One region of the Kitasatospora brasiliensis genome, then DNA from elsewhere that is predicted to be linked to it. Evidence: riboswitches for the same ligand, from Rfam matches in the RefSeq annotation. Region 1 holds a riboswitch; each other region holds the start of a gene.
What was found. A riboswitch is a leader RNA that binds a small molecule or an ion and turns the genes downstream of it on or off. The one in region 1 is predicted to bind cobalamin.
Positions count from the first base shown of each region.

Region 2: linked by a shared signal. The riboswitch ahead of metE (5-methyltetrahydropteroyltriglutamate--homocysteine S-methyltransferase) and the one ahead of QWJ13_RS21065 (FecCD family ABC transporter permease) in region 1 are both predicted to bind cobalamin.
Region 3: linked by a shared signal. The riboswitch ahead of QWJ13_RS00350 (CoA-acylating methylmalonate-semialdehyde dehydrogenase) and the one ahead of QWJ13_RS21065 (FecCD family ABC transporter permease) in region 1 are both predicted to bind cobalamin.
Region 4: linked by a shared signal. The riboswitch ahead of QWJ13_RS24150 (cobalamin biosynthesis protein) and the one ahead of QWJ13_RS21065 (FecCD family ABC transporter permease) in region 1 are both predicted to bind cobalamin.

Region 1 is NZ_JAUOOW010000005.1:337,637-341,486, forward strand. Features, by position in the region: gene QWJ13_RS21045 (amino acid ABC transporter ATP-binding protein) at 1-379, shown strand, start outside; gene QWJ13_RS21050 (CGNR zinc finger domain-containing protein) at 489-1,070, shown strand; gene sodX (nickel-type superoxide dismutase maturation protease) at 1,122-1,484, opposite strand; gene sodN (superoxide dismutase, Ni) at 1,731-2,126, shown strand; cobalamin riboswitch at 2,215-2,345, shown strand; gene QWJ13_RS21065 (FecCD family ABC transporter permease) at 2,452-3,546, shown strand; gene QWJ13_RS21070 (ABC transporter ATP-binding protein) at 3,543-3,850, shown strand, end outside.
Region 2 is NZ_JAUOOW010000001.1:78,919-82,768, reverse strand. Features, by position in the region: gene QWJ13_RS00320 (acyl-CoA thioesterase) at 1-483, shown strand, start outside; cobalamin riboswitch at 628-853, shown strand; gene metE (5-methyltetrahydropteroyltriglutamate--homocysteine S-methyltransferase) at 1,010-3,316, shown strand; gene QWJ13_RS00310 (bifunctional 2-methylcitrate synthase/citrate synthase) at 3,383-3,850, opposite strand, start outside.
Region 3 is NZ_JAUOOW010000001.1:86,931-90,780, forward strand. Features, by position in the region: gene QWJ13_RS00345 (acyl-CoA dehydrogenase family protein) at 1-1,010, opposite strand, end outside; gene QWJ13_RS00350 (CoA-acylating methylmalonate-semialdehyde dehydrogenase) at 1,016-2,512, opposite strand; cobalamin riboswitch at 2,704-2,878, opposite strand; gene QWJ13_RS00355 (zinc ribbon domain-containing protein YjdM) at 3,056-3,412, opposite strand; gene QWJ13_RS00360 (SulP family inorganic anion transporter) at 3,466-3,850, opposite strand, start outside.
Region 4 is NZ_JAUOOW010000006.1:298,803-302,652, reverse strand. Features, by position in the region: gene QWJ13_RS24155 (cobyric acid synthase) at 1-605, opposite strand, end outside; gene QWJ13_RS24150 (cobalamin biosynthesis protein) at 602-1,597, opposite strand; cobalamin riboswitch at 1,738-1,869, opposite strand; gene QWJ13_RS24145 (alpha/beta hydrolase family protein) at 2,248-3,354, shown strand.

The DNA of each region.
Region 1 (3,850 bases):
GCGCGGGATGGCCCTGCTGGAGCGGGTGGGCCTCGCCGACAAGGCGAAGAACTATCCCTCCCAGCTCTCCGGCGGCCAGCAGCAGCGGGTGGCGATCGCCCGCGCGCTGGCCATGAAGCCCAAGCTGATGCTCTTCGACGAGCCGACCTCCGCGCTCGACCCGGAGCTGGTCGGCGACGTCCTCGACGTCATGCGCGGCCTCGCCGAGGAGGGCATGACGATGGTGGTCGTCACCCACGAGATGGGCTTCGCCCGCGAGGTGGGCGACGCGCTGGTGTTCATGGACGGCGGCGTGGTGGTCGAGTCCGGCAACCCCCGCCAGGTGCTCACCGACCCCCAGCACGAGCGCACCCGGGCCTTCCTGTCCAAGGTGCTCTGAGAGCCGTACCCCCGGCGCCCGGCAGGCCGTCCTGCCGGGCGCCGCGTTTTCCCCTCGGGGGTAATAGGCTGGAGGCTGTCAGCCCGTTACCGAATCTGGAAGGACCCCTGTGGAGCTCGCCGCCTACGCCGATCTCGCCGTTCGGCTGGTGAACACCGAGGAGCCCGAGCGCGGCACCGACACGCTGACCACCGTGGAAGCGGTGCGCGGCCTGTTCTCCGACTCGGCGCGGGCCGCCGCGCTCGCCGACGAGTCCGACCTGCCCCGGCTGCGGGCAGTACGGACCAGGCTGCGCGGAGTCTTCGAGGCCGCCGCCGAGGGGGACGAGATCCGCGGCGTCGACCTGCTGAACAGCCTGCTGATGGAGTACCCCGTCAGCCCGCTGATCTCCGGGCACGACTACCTGGACGACGCCGGGCGGCCCCGCTGGCACCTGCACCTGGCCGACAACTCCGCCACCGCCACCGCGCACTTCAGCGCGGTCGCCTGCATGGGGCTGGCCGTCCACCTGACCGAGCTGGGCGCCGACCGGCTCGGCATCTGCCAGGCCGCGCCCTGCCGCAACGCCTACCTGGACACCTCGACCAACCGCTCCCGCCGCTACTGCTCGGACCGCTGCGCGACCCGCGCCAACGTGGCCGCCTACCGGGCCCGCAAGCGCCAGGAGGCGGAGGCCGCCGCCCAGGCGTAGCGGCGCGTTCTCCACGCCCGCTTCCAGACGTCCGCTTCCAGACGCCCGCTTCTAGACGTCCTCGACCCAGGCGCCGAGCCGGCGGGCCAGGCCCGGCACCCGGGCCAGCCGCGGGGTGAGCAGCAGCCGCTCCAGTCGACGGCCCGGCGCCAGCCAGGCCGGGCTCGGACGCAGCCGCAGCAGCGCCCGGCCGAGCACCAGCTCGTCCGGGACGGCACCGTAGCTGCGGCTGTCGCTGTCCACCGGGCGGTTGTCGGACAGCAGCCACCAGCCCTCGGCCCGGCGCTCCGCGGCCCGCTTCACCACCAGCAGGTCCTGCTGGAAGGGGTGCCGGAAGAGCACCACCGCGCCCGGCCGGATCGGGGCCCCGTAGCGGACCAGCAGCCGGTCGCCCTCGCGCAGGGTCGGGACCATCGACGGCCCCGCCACGTCGACCAGCCCGAACGGCAGTGCGCTGCCCTCCGGTCGCGTGCTCCGCGCCACGACTCCTCCTCCCGCTCGGCCGACCCCCAGTCTGCCGTACGGACCGTCATCCGTTCGATGTCCGAAATGACATGGTTCCCGGTCCGCCTTTTGCCCTAGGCCCACCGCCCGATCGCGAATCCGGGAGGGCGGAAGGGTAATCTCGGGCGCGGGAAGACGATCTAAGGAAGGACTCCCATGTTCTCTCGTCTGTTTGCACCTCGCGCCACCGCCCACGCCCACTGCGACCTGCCGTGCGGCGTCTACGACCCGGCGCAGGCCAAGCTGGAGGCCGAGTCCGTCAAGGCCACCCAGGAGAAGTACCAGGCCAACGAGGACGCGCACTTCCGCGCCCGCGCCATCATCATCAAGGAGCAGCGCGCCGAGGCCGTCAAGCACCACATCTCGGTGCTGTGGAGCGACTACTTCAAGGCCCCGCACTTCGAGAAGTACCCGCAGCTGCACCAGCTGATCAACGACACCCTGAAGGCCGCCTCGGCCGCCAAGGCGTCCACCGACCCGGCCACCGGCCAGGCCCTGCTGGACCTGATCGCCGAGGTCGACAAGATCTTCTGGGAGACCAAGCAGGCCTGAGCCTGACGAGTCGCCACCCGACCGCCCCCGTCCGGACCACCGGACGGGGGCGGTCGTGCGTTCACGTCCCACCCGCCATCGGTAAGGGTTGAATGCCCTGAGCGGCTGTTATGCTGCCAGGGCGTCCGAGGGGGAAGTCCGGTGTGAATCCGGCGCTGACCCGCAACGGTGAGCGCGGCCCGTACCAGCCCGGACGGCCACGCCAGCCCGATCGCCCTCGGCCGCCGACCTCCCGACAACTCGCCGCGGACTGCGAGGGGAACGGCGCCCCGGCACGCCCGCGCGCCCGCCCCGGCGCACCCGCGGCCCGAGGCAAGGCGCACCCGTGAACCGCCCCTCCGTGGACCGCGCGCCCGCAGACCGCGCGGCCGGCCCGCCCACCCGCCGCGCACCCGTCGCCCCGCTCGCCGCCGGCCTCGCCGTCGCCCTGCTGCTCTCGCTGGTCTGCGGGGTCGCCCTCGGCTCCTCCGGGATCGACCTGCCCCACGTCCTGCGGCTGCTCGGCGCCGGACTGACCGGCGGTCGGCTGGACGCGGACGAGGCCGCCGCCTACGCGATCGTCTGGCAGATCCGGCTGCCGCGCACCATCCTCGCCGCCGTGGTCGGCGCCGGACTGGCCGCCTGCGGCGTCGCCGTCCAGGCCCTGGTGCGCAACGCCCTGGCCGACCCCTTCGTCCTCGGCATCTCCTCCGGCGCGGCCGTCGGCGCCAACGCCGTCCTGCTGTTCGGCGCCTTCGCCTCGCTCGGGGTGTGGGCGATCTCCGCCTCCGCCTTCGGCTCCGCGCTCGCCGCGATGACACTGGTCTACCTCGCCGCCCGCACCGCGTACGGGCTCACCCCGCTGCGCCTGGTGCTCACCGGCACCGCCCTGTCCTACGGCTTCTCCGCCGCCACCACCCTGATGGTCTTCGCCGCCGACCGCGGCGAGGCCGCCCGGGACGCCATGATGTGGCTGCTCGGCAGCCTCGGCGGCGCCACCTGGGGCAAGGTGCCGCTCGCCGCCGCCACCGTGCTGGCCGGCCTGGCCTACCTGCAGTGCGCCGCCGGCCGGCTGGACGCGCTCGCCATGGGCGACGAGACCTCCGCCTCGCTCGGGGTGGACCCGGACCGGCTGCGCCGCGAGCTGTTCGTGGTCACCGCCGCCGTCACCGGCACCGTGGTCGCGGTCAGCGGGGCGATCGGCTTCGTCGGGCTGCTGATGCCGCACCTGGCCCGGATGCTGGTCGGCGCCGGGCACCGCCGGGTGCTGGTGATCGCGCCGCTCGCCGGGGCACTGCTGCTGGTCTGGGTGGACATCGCGTCGCGCACCCTGCTGGCGCCCGCCGAACTGCCCGTCGGGGTGTTCACCGCGGTGCTCGGCGTGCCCGCCTTCCTGCTGCTGATGCGCCGCCGCGGCCAGGCCTTCGGAGCCGGCCGATGAACGGGACGACCGAAGCCCAGGACCTCGCCGTGGACGCCGTCTCGGTGGAGCTGGCCGGCACCCGGCTGGTCCACGAGGTGAACCTGGCGGCCGCCGCCGGGCAGGTGGTCGGACTGGTCGGGCCGAACGGCAGCGGCAAGTCGACCCTGCTGCGCTGCGTCTACCGGGTGCTCAAGCCCGCCGGCGGCGCCGTCCGGCTGGCCGGCGACGACCTGCACGCGCTCACCGCCCGCGCGAGCGCCCGGCGGGTGGCCGCGCTCTCCCAGGAGCACTCCGCCGAGTTCGACTTCACCGTGGCCGAGGT
Region 2 (3,850 bases), on a different contig from region 1:
TCCATCGTCTCCCGCACTCCGGCCGAGTCGGCGGTGACCCTGGCCCACATCATGAGCGACCACGACACCAACCTCTACGGGTCGGTGCACGGCGGCGTGATGATGAAGCTGATCGACGACGCGGCGGCCGCCGCCGCCGGGCGGCACGCCGGCGTTCCCGCCGTCACCGTCTCGGTCGAGGAGATGTCCTTCCTCGCGCCCGTCCGGGCGGGGGACCTGCTCACCGTCGCGGCCCGGGTGGAGCACGTCGGACGGACCTCGATGGACGTGGCCGTGATGGTGACCTCGGAGCGGTGGAACCTCACCGGGCCCGTCACCACGGTGGCGACGGCACAACTCGTCTTCGTGGCGGTCGACGCGGAGGGCCGGCCGCACCAGGTCCCTGAGCTGGTCCTGGAGAGCGCCGAGGACCAGCGGCGCGGCCGGGCGGCACAGGAGCGCCGGGCCCGTCGGGCCGCGGCGGCGCGCGGCCGGGCGGAATAACCCCGCGCGGCCGGGCCGAACAGCCCTTCGGCGGACGGGCCGGGGCAGTCCCGCGGCGGATGGGCCGGGCAGCCCCTCACGGCCCAGCCGTCTCACCATGCAGACGCCTTCCGAGATTTCCGCTTCCACGCCGTCGTTTTGCCTCTAAGCTGGCGGGGCAGCTGGTTCGCCCTGCCCGCCAGGCAGGCGCGTCGCAAGAGGGAACCCGGTGGGAATCCGGGACTGCCCCGCAGCGGTGAGCGGGAACGACCGCCGTCATACGCACTGGACCCGGGACGGGTCTGGGAAGCGACGGCCAGTAGGTGTCCGCCCTGGAACCAGGGCGGCCGTGCCCGCGAGTCCGAAGACCTGCCACTGCCCGTACGCGACCGTTCGCGTGCGGCCATCCGGTGACCTCGTGGGCGGGTCGGCGACCACACCAGGCGGGGCCGCGCACGGGCGCGGGCGACCGCCCGGTCCGTCAACCCTTCGCGTCCTCGGGCCGTCACCGGTCATGTGAGGAATCAGGCTCGCGAAGGAGAGTCCCTTGACCACGAAGTCCGCAGCCGCGGCCACCGTGCACGGTTACCCCCGCCAGGGCCGCAACCGTGAGTTGAAGAAGGCGATCGAGGGGTACTGGAAGGGCGCCGTCACGGCGGAGGATCTGCTGGCCACCGCGGCCGACCTGCGCCGGGCGAACTGGCAGCAGCTCGCCGGGGCCGGGATCGAGGAAGTCCCGACCGGTGACTTCTCGCTCTACGACCACGTGCTCGACACGAGCGTGGCGGTCGGGGCGATCCCGCCGCGCCACCGGGCGGCGGTGGCCGCCGACGAGCTGGACGGGTACTTCGCGATGGCGCGCGGCACCCAGCAGGTGCCGCCGCTGGAGATGACCAAGTGGTTCGACACCAACTACCACTACCTGGTGCCGGAGTTGGGGCCGGACACGGTGTTCGCCGCCGATCCGTCCAAGGCGGTGGGCGAGCTGCGGGAGGCGCTGTCGCTCGGCCACCGGGCCCGGCCGGTGTTGGTCGGGCCGGTGACCTACCTGCTGCTGGCCAAGCCGGCGCCCGGGGTGGCCGCCGACTTCCAGCCGATCACCCTGCTGGACCGGCTGCTGCCGGTCTACGCCGAACTGCTCGCGGAGCTGAAGGACGCCGGCGCCGAGTGGGTGCAGCTGGACGAGCCCGCGCTGGTGCAGGACCGCACCCCCGCCGAGTTGAACGCCGCCGCCCGCGCCTACCGCGAGCTGGGCGCCCTCACCGAGCGGCCCAAGCTGCTGGTGGCGAGCTACTTCGACCGGCTCGGGGAGGCGCTGGCGGTGCTGGCGAAGACCCCGGTCGACGGTCTGGCACTGGACTTCACCGGCCCGGCCGCCGCGAACCTGGCGGACCTCGCCGCGGTGGGCGGGCTGCCCGGCAAGCGCCTGGTGGCGGGGGTGATCGACGGACGCAACATCTGGATCAACGACCTGGAGAAGTCCCTCGCCACCCTGGCCACCCTGCTGGGCCTCGCGGACACGGTCGACGTGGCGCCGTCCTGCTCGCTGCTGCACGTGCCGATCGACGCCGCCGCCGAACGCGACATCGACCCGCAGATCGCGCGCTGGCTGGCCTTCGCCAAGCAGAAGGCGCGGGAGGCCGTGCTGCTCGCCCGGGGCCTGCGCGAGGGTATCGGCGCGGTCACCGCCGAACTGGCCGCCAATCGCGCCGACCTCGCCTCGCGTGCGGCCTCGCCGATCACCCGGGACCCGGCGGTGCGTGCCCGCGCCGCCGCCGTCACCGCCGAGGACACCCGCCGCGCCCAGGCCTACCCGCAGCGGACGGAGGCCCAGCGGGCCCGGCTCGGCCTGCCGCTGCTGCCCACCACCACCATCGGCTCCTTCCCGCAGACCACCGAACTGCGCACCGCCCGCGCCGACCTGACCGCCGGGAGGATCGACGCGGCGGCCTACCGGGAGCGGATGGAGGCCGAGGTCCGCGAGGTCATCGGCTACCAGGAGAAGGCCGGGCTGGACGTCCTGGTGCACGGCGAGCCCGAGCGCAACGACATGGTCCAGTACTTCGCCGAGCAGCTCACCGGCTACCTGGCCACCCGGCACGGCTGGGTGCAGTCCTACGGCACCCGGTACGTGCGCCCGCCGGTGCTGGCCGGCGACATCTCCCGCCCGCACCCGATGACCACCGAGTGGTTCGGCTACGCCCAGGGCCTGACCGTGCGCCCGGTCAAGGGCATGCTGACCGGCCCGGTCACCATGCTCGCCTGGTCCTTCGTCCGCGACGACCAGCCGCTGGCCGACACCGCCCGGCAGGTCGCCCTCGCCCTGCGCGACGAGGTCACCGACCTGGAAGCGGCGGGCGCTGCCGTCGTCCAGGTCGACGAGCCGGCGCTGCGCGAGACCCTCCCGCTGCGCGCCGCCGCCCGCCCGGCGTACCTGGCGTGGGCCACCGAGGCGTTCCGGCTGGCCACTTCGGGCGTCCGGGCGGACACCCAGATCCACACCCACATGTGCTACGCCGAGTTCGGCGCCATCATGACGGCGATCGACGAGCTGGACGCGGACGTCATCTCCCTGGAGGCCACCCGCTCGCACATGGAGGTGGCCGGTGAACTGGCCGAGGCGGGCTACCCGCGGGAGGTCGGCCCCGGCGTCTGGGACATCCACTCCCCGCGCGTCCCGAGCACCGAGGAGGTGGTCTCGCTGCTGCGCGCGGGCCTGGCCGCGATCCCGGCGGAGCGCCTGTGGGTCAACCCGGACTGCGGGCTGAAGACCCGCGGCTGGCCGGAGACCCGGGCCTCGCTGGAGGGACTGGTCGGCGCAGCCCGGCTGCTGCGCGCCGAACTGGCCGACTGACGGGGCCGGTTGACGTGCATCGGGGCGGGTGCGGCAGTGGTGCCGCACCCGCCCCGGGGTGGTTCGTCACACGGAGGCCGGCACCGCCCGCCGGCCCGGGCCGTGGTAGGAGGCGAGCGGGCGGATCAGGGCGTTGTGGGTGAGCTGCTCGGTGATGTGGGCGGTCCAGCCGGTGATCCGGCTCAGCACGAAGATCGGGGTGAAGACGGGGGTGTCGAAACCCATCAGGTGGTAGGCCAGGCCGGCCGGGTAGTCGAGGTTGGGGTGGATGCCCTTGCGCTCCAGCACGGCCTCGCGCAGCGCGGTGTGCAGGGCGGCCAGCCGGGCGGCCTCCGGGTCCGTGGTGCGGGCGACCAGGTCGTCGAGGGCGGCCTGCATGATCGGCACCCGGGAGTCCCCGTGCTTGTAGACGCGGTGGCCGAAGCCCATGATCTTCCGCTTGGCGGCGAGGGCCTCGTCCAGCCAGTCGGCGGCGCGGGCGGGCTCCCCGATCTCCGTCAGCATGTGCATCACCGCCTCGTTGGCGCCGCCGTG
Region 3 (3,850 bases), on a different contig from region 1:
AGTTGGAGCGCGGCGTTGGCCACCTCGAAGCCGGTGTCGGTGGCGTACCGCTTGGCCATCGCGCACAGCTCCGGCGCCCGGGGGTCGCCCCGGTCCAGGGCGGTGGCCGCCCGCCACAGCAGCGAGCGGGCCGCCTCCAGCTCGGTCGCCATGTCGGCGAGCCGGAACTGCAGGGCCTGGGCGTGCAGCAGGCGGGCGCCGAACGCCTCGCGGTCCGCCAGGTAGCCGGTGGCCCGCTCCAGCGCGTCCTGCGCGCCGCCGAGGGAGCAGGCGGCGATGCCGAGCCGCCCGCCGTTCAGGCTGTTCATGGCGATCCGGAAGCCCTCACCCTCGCCGCCGAGCAGCCGGTCGGCGGGCAGCCGGACCGCGTCCAGCAGCACCTGCCGGGTGGGCTGGGCGTTCCAGCCCATCTTCTTCTCGTTCGGCCCGAACGAGACGCCCTCGTCGTCCCGTTCGACGACGAACGCGGAGACGCCCCGGGCGCCCGGCCCGCCGGTGCGCGCCATCACCACGTACACCTGAGCGGTGCCCGCCCCCGAGATGAACTGCTTGACGCCGTCCAGCACCCAGTGGTCCCCCTCCCGGCGGGCCCGGGTGGTCAGCGCAGCGGCGTCCGAGCCGGCGCCCGGCTCGGTCAGGCAGTAGCTGCCGAGGTGTTCGGCCGAGCAGAGCGCGGGCAGCCAGCGGGAGCGCTGGGCCTCGCTGCCGTACCGGTCGATCATCCAGCCGACCATGTTGTGGATGGACAGGTAGGCAGCGATGGACGGGCAGCCGGTCGCCAGCGCCTCGAAGACCAGCACGCCGTCGGCGCGGGTGAGTTCGGATCCTCCGCCGTCTTCGCGGACGTAGACGCCGGCCAGGCCGAGGTCGGCGGCTTTGCGCAGCACGTCCACCGGGAAGTGCTTGGCCTGGTCCCACTCCACCGCGTGCGGCTTCAGGCAGTCGGCCGCGAACTCCCGGACTGCTGCCGCGATGGCGAGTTGATCGTCCGTCAGATCACTGCTGTGCACGGCGTTCACCCCATCGTCGGCATGGTGAAGCTCGCGCCCTCCTTGACCCCGGAGGGCCAGCGCGAGGTGACGGTACGGGTCCGGGTGTAGAAGCGGATCGAGTCCGGTCCGTGCTGGTTGAGGTCGCCGAAGGCGGAGCGCTTCCAGCCGCCGAAGGTGTGGTAGGCGATCGGCACCGGGATCGGCACGTTGACCCCGACCATGCCGGTGTTCACCCGGCGGGCGAAGTCCCGGGCGGTGTCGCCGTCCCGGGTGTAGATGGCCACGCCGTTGCCGAACTCGTGCTCACTGGGCAGCCGCAGCGCCTCCTCGTAGTCGGCGGCGCGGACCACGGTGAGCACCGGGCCGAAGATCTCCTCGCGGTAGATCCGCATCCCCGGGGTGACCCGGTCGAACAGCGAGGCTCCGAGGAAGTAGCCGCCCTCCTCCGGCGATTCGAACTCGCGCCCGTCCACGACGAGTTCGGCACCCTCCCGGACGCCGATGTCCAGATAGTCGCGGACCCGGCCGAGCGCGTCGGCGCCGACCAGCGGGCCGAAGTCCGCCGCCGGGTCGTCCGAGCGCCCGACCTTCAGCGCGGCGATCCGCTCGACCAGCTTGGCCACCAGGGCGTCCGCGGTCTCCTCCCCCACCGGGACGGCGACCGAGATCGCCATGCACCGCTCGCCGGCCGAACCGTACCCGGCGCCGATCAGCGCGTCCGCGGCCTGGTCGAGGTCGGCGTCCGGCATCACGATCAGGTGGTTCTTGGCGCCGCCGAAGCACTGCGCCCGCTTCCCGTTCGCGGCGGCGGTGGCGTACACGTGCTGCGCGATCGGCGTCGATCCGACGAACCCGAGCGCCTGGACGCGCGGGTCCTCCAGCAGGGTGTCCACGGCCTCCTTGCCGCCGTTCACCACATTGAGCACGCCCGGCGGCAGCCCGGCCTCCAGGAACAGCTCGGCCAGCCGCAGCGGCACCGAGGGGCAGCGCTCCGAGGGCTTGAGCACGAAGGCGTTGCCGCAGGCCAGCGCGGGCGCGGCCTTCCAGAGCGGGATCATCGCCGGGAAGTTGAACGGGGTGATGCCGGCGACCACGCCGAGCGGCTGGCGCATCGAGTACACGTCGATGCCGGTGCCGGCGTTGTCGCTGAACTCGCCCTTCAGCAGGTGCGGGATGCCCGCCGCGAACTCGACGACCTCCAGGCCGCGTTGGAGGTCCCCGTGGGCGTCGGCCACGGTCTTGCCGTGCTCGGCGGAGAGCAGCCGGGCGAGGTCCGCCTTCTCCCGCTCCACCAGTTGCAGGAAGCGCAGCAGCACCCGGGCCCGCTTCTGCGGGTTCCAGGCCGCCCACTCGGGCTGGGCCTGCGCCGCGTCGGCGATCACCGCATCGACCTCGGCGCGGTCGGCCAGCGGCACCCGGGCCTGCACCCGGCCGGTGTTGGGGTCGAAGACGTCGCCGTACCGGCCGGACGTCCCGGCGGTGTGCTTGCCGCCGACGAAGTGGGTCAGTTCACGGACCATCGGTTCCTTCTCTCGTCAGGATTCGGGAGAGGAGGAATGGAGCGCACCACCGCGCACAGATCGACACATCGACCGTGCGGGGTGGGTCAGTTGACGAACCGTCAGAAGCAGTGGGCTCCGGCGGTCGGCAGCACGGCAGCGGAGCGGGAACAGCGGCCCGGAGTCATGCGTGTCGTCTCCATCCTCGTGGAAAACACGAACCATCCGCGGCCGGTATCCTGACTCCCGGATCCACGCCCGCCCCCTGGCCTTCCCGGCTGGCTGCCAGTGGCCCTCTGTCGCATGAGGACGGACTCCCCGGTCACAGTGGCGGGACCGTGCCGGACTCACACCGGCTTCCCTGACACCGCGGACCTGCCATCGACCATATAGTTGGACGTCCTAGTAAGTCCAGGGCGACAGCCGGCGAACCTGGCCAGGGTGCGTGAAACGGCGTGAAACGCCGGAATCCCGCGGGCGCCTGGGCACCCACGGGATTCCTCCGTGCTCGTCGTCGGGGGCTCGGACGGCCTCGGACGGCCTCGGACGGCCGAGCCCCGCGGGTCAGGCCTTCTTGACCACGCTGGACTTGAGCTGCATCGCGCCGAAGCCCTCGATGCGGCAGTCGATGTCGTGCCCGTCGACGCCGTCCACCAGGCGGATGTTGCGCACCTTGGTGCCGGCCTTGATGCCGGAGACGCTGCCCTTGACCTTGAGCGCCTTGACCACGGTGACGGTGTCCCCGTCGCTCAGCACATTGCCGACAGCGTCCTTGATCACCCGCTCGCCGACCGGCGCCCCGGCCTGGTCGGCGCCGCCGGGCACCCACTCGTGGGCGCACTCGGGGCAGACCATGAGGGCGTTCATCTCATAGGTGTACTCGCTGGAGCACTGCGGGCACGGGGGAAGGTTGTCGCTCATGAGTTCAGCTTATCCAGGATGTTCGAGGGCGATCTACGGGACGGGTGAGGAGGTCAGCGGGGGTTCCGGCCGACGCCGTGGCCGACGAGGGCCGCCCGGTCGTGCAGGTGGGCCCGGGCGTGGGCGATGGCCTCGGGGGTGGTGGCGAAGACGTGTCCGTCGGCGCGCAGCGGGTCGAGCACGCCGAGGGCGTCCAGCGGGCGCTGGTGCTCGTCGCGGATGCCGGAGACCAGGACGAGGGTGCCGCGCCGCCGGAGTGCGGTGATGGCGTCGCCGAGGACGGTCGCGCCGCTGGCGTCGATCGCGCTGACCCGCGACATCCGCAGGATCGCGACGTCGGCCTCGGCGGCCTCGGTGAATTCGAGCAGGAAGCGGTGCGCGGCCGCGAACAGCAGCGGCCCGTCGATGCGGTAGGCGACGATGTGCTCGGCGAGCAGC
Region 4 (3,850 bases), on a different contig from region 1:
GCGTCGCCGCGGAACTTGTTGACGAACCAGCCCGCCACGTGCCGCTGGTCCTCCGCGGACAGCAGCGCCAGCGTCCCGTACATCGCCGCGAAGACCCCGCCGCGGTCGATGTCCCCGACCACCACCACCGGCAGGTCGGCGGCCGTGGCCAGGCCCATGTTGGCGATGTCGCGGTCACGCAGGTTGATCTCGGCGGGCGAGCCCGCGCCCTCGCAGACCACCACGTCGTAGCGGCGGCGCAGATCGGCCAGGCACTCCAGGGAGCGCTCCAGCAGGACGGGCTTGCGCTCGCGGTAGTCCAGCGCGCCCACCTCGGCGACCGGCCGGCCCAGCAGCACCACCTGGCTGCGACCGTCCGCGCCGGGCTTGAGCAGCACCGGGTTCATCGCGGCCTCCGGCTCCACCCGGGCGGCCTGCGCCTGCATCGCCTGGGCGCGGCCGATCTCCGCGCCGTCGGCGGTGACGAAGGAGTTGAGCGACATGTTCTGCGCCTTGAACGGCGCGACCCGGGCGCCCTGGCGGGCGAGCCAACGGCAGATCCCGGCCGTCACCACGCTCTTGCCCGCGTCCGAGGTCGTCCCAGCGACCAGCAGCGCGTTCGTCATACCCGTCCCCTCTTCTTCAGGAGCGTGCGCAGCAGCACGTGCCCGGCGACCGCGGTGCCCAGCGCCAGCGCGCCCACCCGCCGGGAGAGCGCGCAGGCCCGCTCGATGTCGTCCACCGTCACCGGCCGCAGCTCCGCGCCCAGGACCGGCCGGTCCTCCACCCGCTCTCCGTACCGGAGCGTCCCGCCCAGCCGGACGCCCACCGCGCCGGCGAACGCCGCCTCCGCCTGGCCCGCGTTCGGGCTCGGGTGCGCGGAGCCGTCCCGGCGCCAGACCCGCCAGGCGGTCCGGGGCTCGGGCGCGGCGGCCACCGTCAGCAGCGCCGTCAGCCGGGCGCCGGGCCAGCCCGCCAGGTCGTCCAGCCGGGCCGAGGCCCAGCCGAAGCGGGCGTAGCGCGGCGAACGGTGGCCCACCATCGCGTCCAGGGTGTTGACGGCGCGGAAGGCCAGCAGGCCGGGGGTGCCGGCCAGGGCGCCCCAGGTCAGCGCGTTCACCACGGCGTCGGCGGTGTTCTCGGCGACCGACTCGACCACCGCCCGGGCGATCTGCTGCCCGTCCAGCGCGCTCGGGTCCCGTCCGCACAAGTGCGGCAGCCGCTCCCGGGCGGCCGCGAGGTCGTCGGCGGCCAGCGAACGGCCGATGGTGCGCGCCTCCCTGGTCAGCGAGGTGCCGCCGAGCACCGTCCAGGTCGCGGCCGCCGCCAGCGCCGCCCGGCCCAGCGGGCGTCGGCCGACCGTACGGTCCATGGCGAGCGCGCCCGCCGCGACCGCGCCCACGCACAGCGCCGTGTACCCGGCGCCGGTGGCCCGGTCGTCGCGCCACAGCCGTCGCTCCAGCCGGGTCGCGGCGCTGCCGAAGACGGCCACCGGGTGGCCCCGGCGGGGGTCGGCGAAGCGGGCGTCGGCGGCGTAACCCGCGACGGCGCCGAGTGCGAAGGCGACGGCGCGGGTCAGCGGGCGCGGAGCAGGCGCCAGTGGGCGGGGAGCAGGCACCAGCGGGCGTGGAGACGGCGTCAGCGGGGTCATCGGCCGCACGGCGGAAGGCAGCTCGGCGTCCGGCAGGGCGGGGCAGCCTGCATCGCGTGCGTGTCCTCACTCAGGGTCCGCGCCCTGGATCGACGTGACGGGGGCGAGAGTCTCCTGGCTTCCGGGTCGAACGCACTCCCGGAGCCTTCCAGCGGCCTTCGACGGCCGCCGTGGCGTTGTTCCGAGCGTGCTTCCCGGTGACAGTGGCGGGACCGCGCCGGAATTCCACCGGCTTCCTCTCCATGCCTCCGTTTGGCCTCAGGATCCCATCACGGGCTCGAAGCGGGAGTCAACCGAGGTCACGGAGGGGTTGGTCACACGCGGGCGGGGCTGACGGCCGGTGGGATCGTCACCGACGCACCGTTCGTTTCCGACGCCTCCTCAGCACCTTTCCGGCACCTCCCCGGTGCCTCTTCCCATGTCGTCGGGCCGCCCCCGGTGACCCGAACGGCCCAGTCCGGTGGCCGGGCGGGCGGTATGCCGGTGAACTGGTGCACGAACACCGTCCGGTCCGTGAGCAGCGGGCACGTGAGCAGCGGAGCACGTGAAGAGCGGGGCACGTGAGCAACAGGCCACGTGAACAGCGGAGCACGTGAACAACAGAGCAGGGGAGCGAGATGCGTTGGGGAACCGCCGCCGTCGTGGCGGCCGCCGCGGTCGGGGCAGCCGTGCTGGTGGTCGGTCGTCGGGCCTCCGAGCGGCTGGTCCGTCCGGCGACCGCCGCCCGGGAGTCCGGGCCGGTCCTGGTCCGGGACCTGGCTCCCGGCCGGGTCACCTTCACCCGCGGCCCGGCGAGCCTGCGCCCGGGCCGCTGGGCGGTCGAGTGGGGGGACGGCGGGCACGCGGTCGTGGAGGAGATCCTGCACAGCGACGAGCGGGGCGTCACCCGACGGCTGGTCCGCGCCGAGCGCGGCACCCTCACCCCCGGGACCGAGGTCCGCTTCACACCCCGTGTTCTGCTCGGCGACCCCGCCGAGGCGCTCGGCCTCGCCTTCACCGACACCGCCGCCGAAGGCGAGCTCGGCTCCCTGCCCGCCTGGCGGCTCGACGGCAAACGCGGCACCTGGGTGATCCTGGTGCACGGTCCCGAGGCCGACCGCGGGCAGACCCTCCCGGTGCTCCCCCTCCTCCACCGGCTCGGCCTGCCCGTCCTCTCCGTCACCTACCGCGGCGACCAGGGCGCCCCCGCCTCCCCGGACGGGCTGAGCCACTTCGGCGAGACCGAGTGGCGGGACATCGAGTCGGCGGTACGGCTGGCGCTGGACGGCGGCGCGGGCAAGGTGATCCTGTACGGCTGGTCCCTGGGCGCCACCATGGTCCTCCAGACGGCGGCCCGTTCGGCCTGGTCGCACGCCATCCGCGGCCTGGTCCTCGACTCGCCGGTGCTCGATCTCCCGGCCTCGGCCCGCCGGGACGCCGCCCGGGCCGGCTACCGGGGCGTCGCCGCGGAGCTGGGCGCGCTCGCCGCCGAGGGCCGCACCGGCGTCGACCTCGCCGACTTCGGCCGCCTCGCCGACGGCACCGACCTGCGCGTCCCCACCCTCCTGCTGCACAGCCCCGAGGACCGGATCGCTCCCTTCCGCACCGCCGAGAAGCTGGCCGCCGTCCGCCACGACGTGGTCAGCCTTCGGCCCTTTCCCGGTGCCGACCACGCCACCCTCTGGAACACCGCCCCCGACCACTACACCGAACTCCTCCGCCGCTGGCTCACGCCGCTCCTTTAGCGCCCGTTCCGCCCCCCGCTCGGGTTCTCGTTCCGCCCCCCGGTCGAACGGGCGGTTTCGGCTGGGTCCCGTCGGCTATTCCGGCGCACTTCCCCCCGCCCGTGCGTGAACGTTTCTCCATTCCATCGGGCGGCCGCGAGAAGTCGGATCCGCCGACTTCTCGTGCAGTACGCCTCCCCTTGTCCGCCCGGTTTCCGTCCGGATTCGGGCTGGACAGCCCTGGCGGGAGTCGATGGAGCGGATTTCCCGCGCGTAAACCATCCCGTTGCCAGGGGCAAAAATGTGCCCGACACCCCGGCCCCCACCCCTACGCACGGTGACCGATCGAACATTCCGGGCGACCGGACTGCCCGATGTGGCATGACCAGACCACACGTTTCCAGCCAGGCGGTTTGCCGCTGTTGCCCGATCTTGCGGAGGTGCCACCGCCGGTCGCCCGGTCGTACGGACAACCGGATGTGACAGAAGGCCGGTGCAAGGGGAAGACTGCTCGACG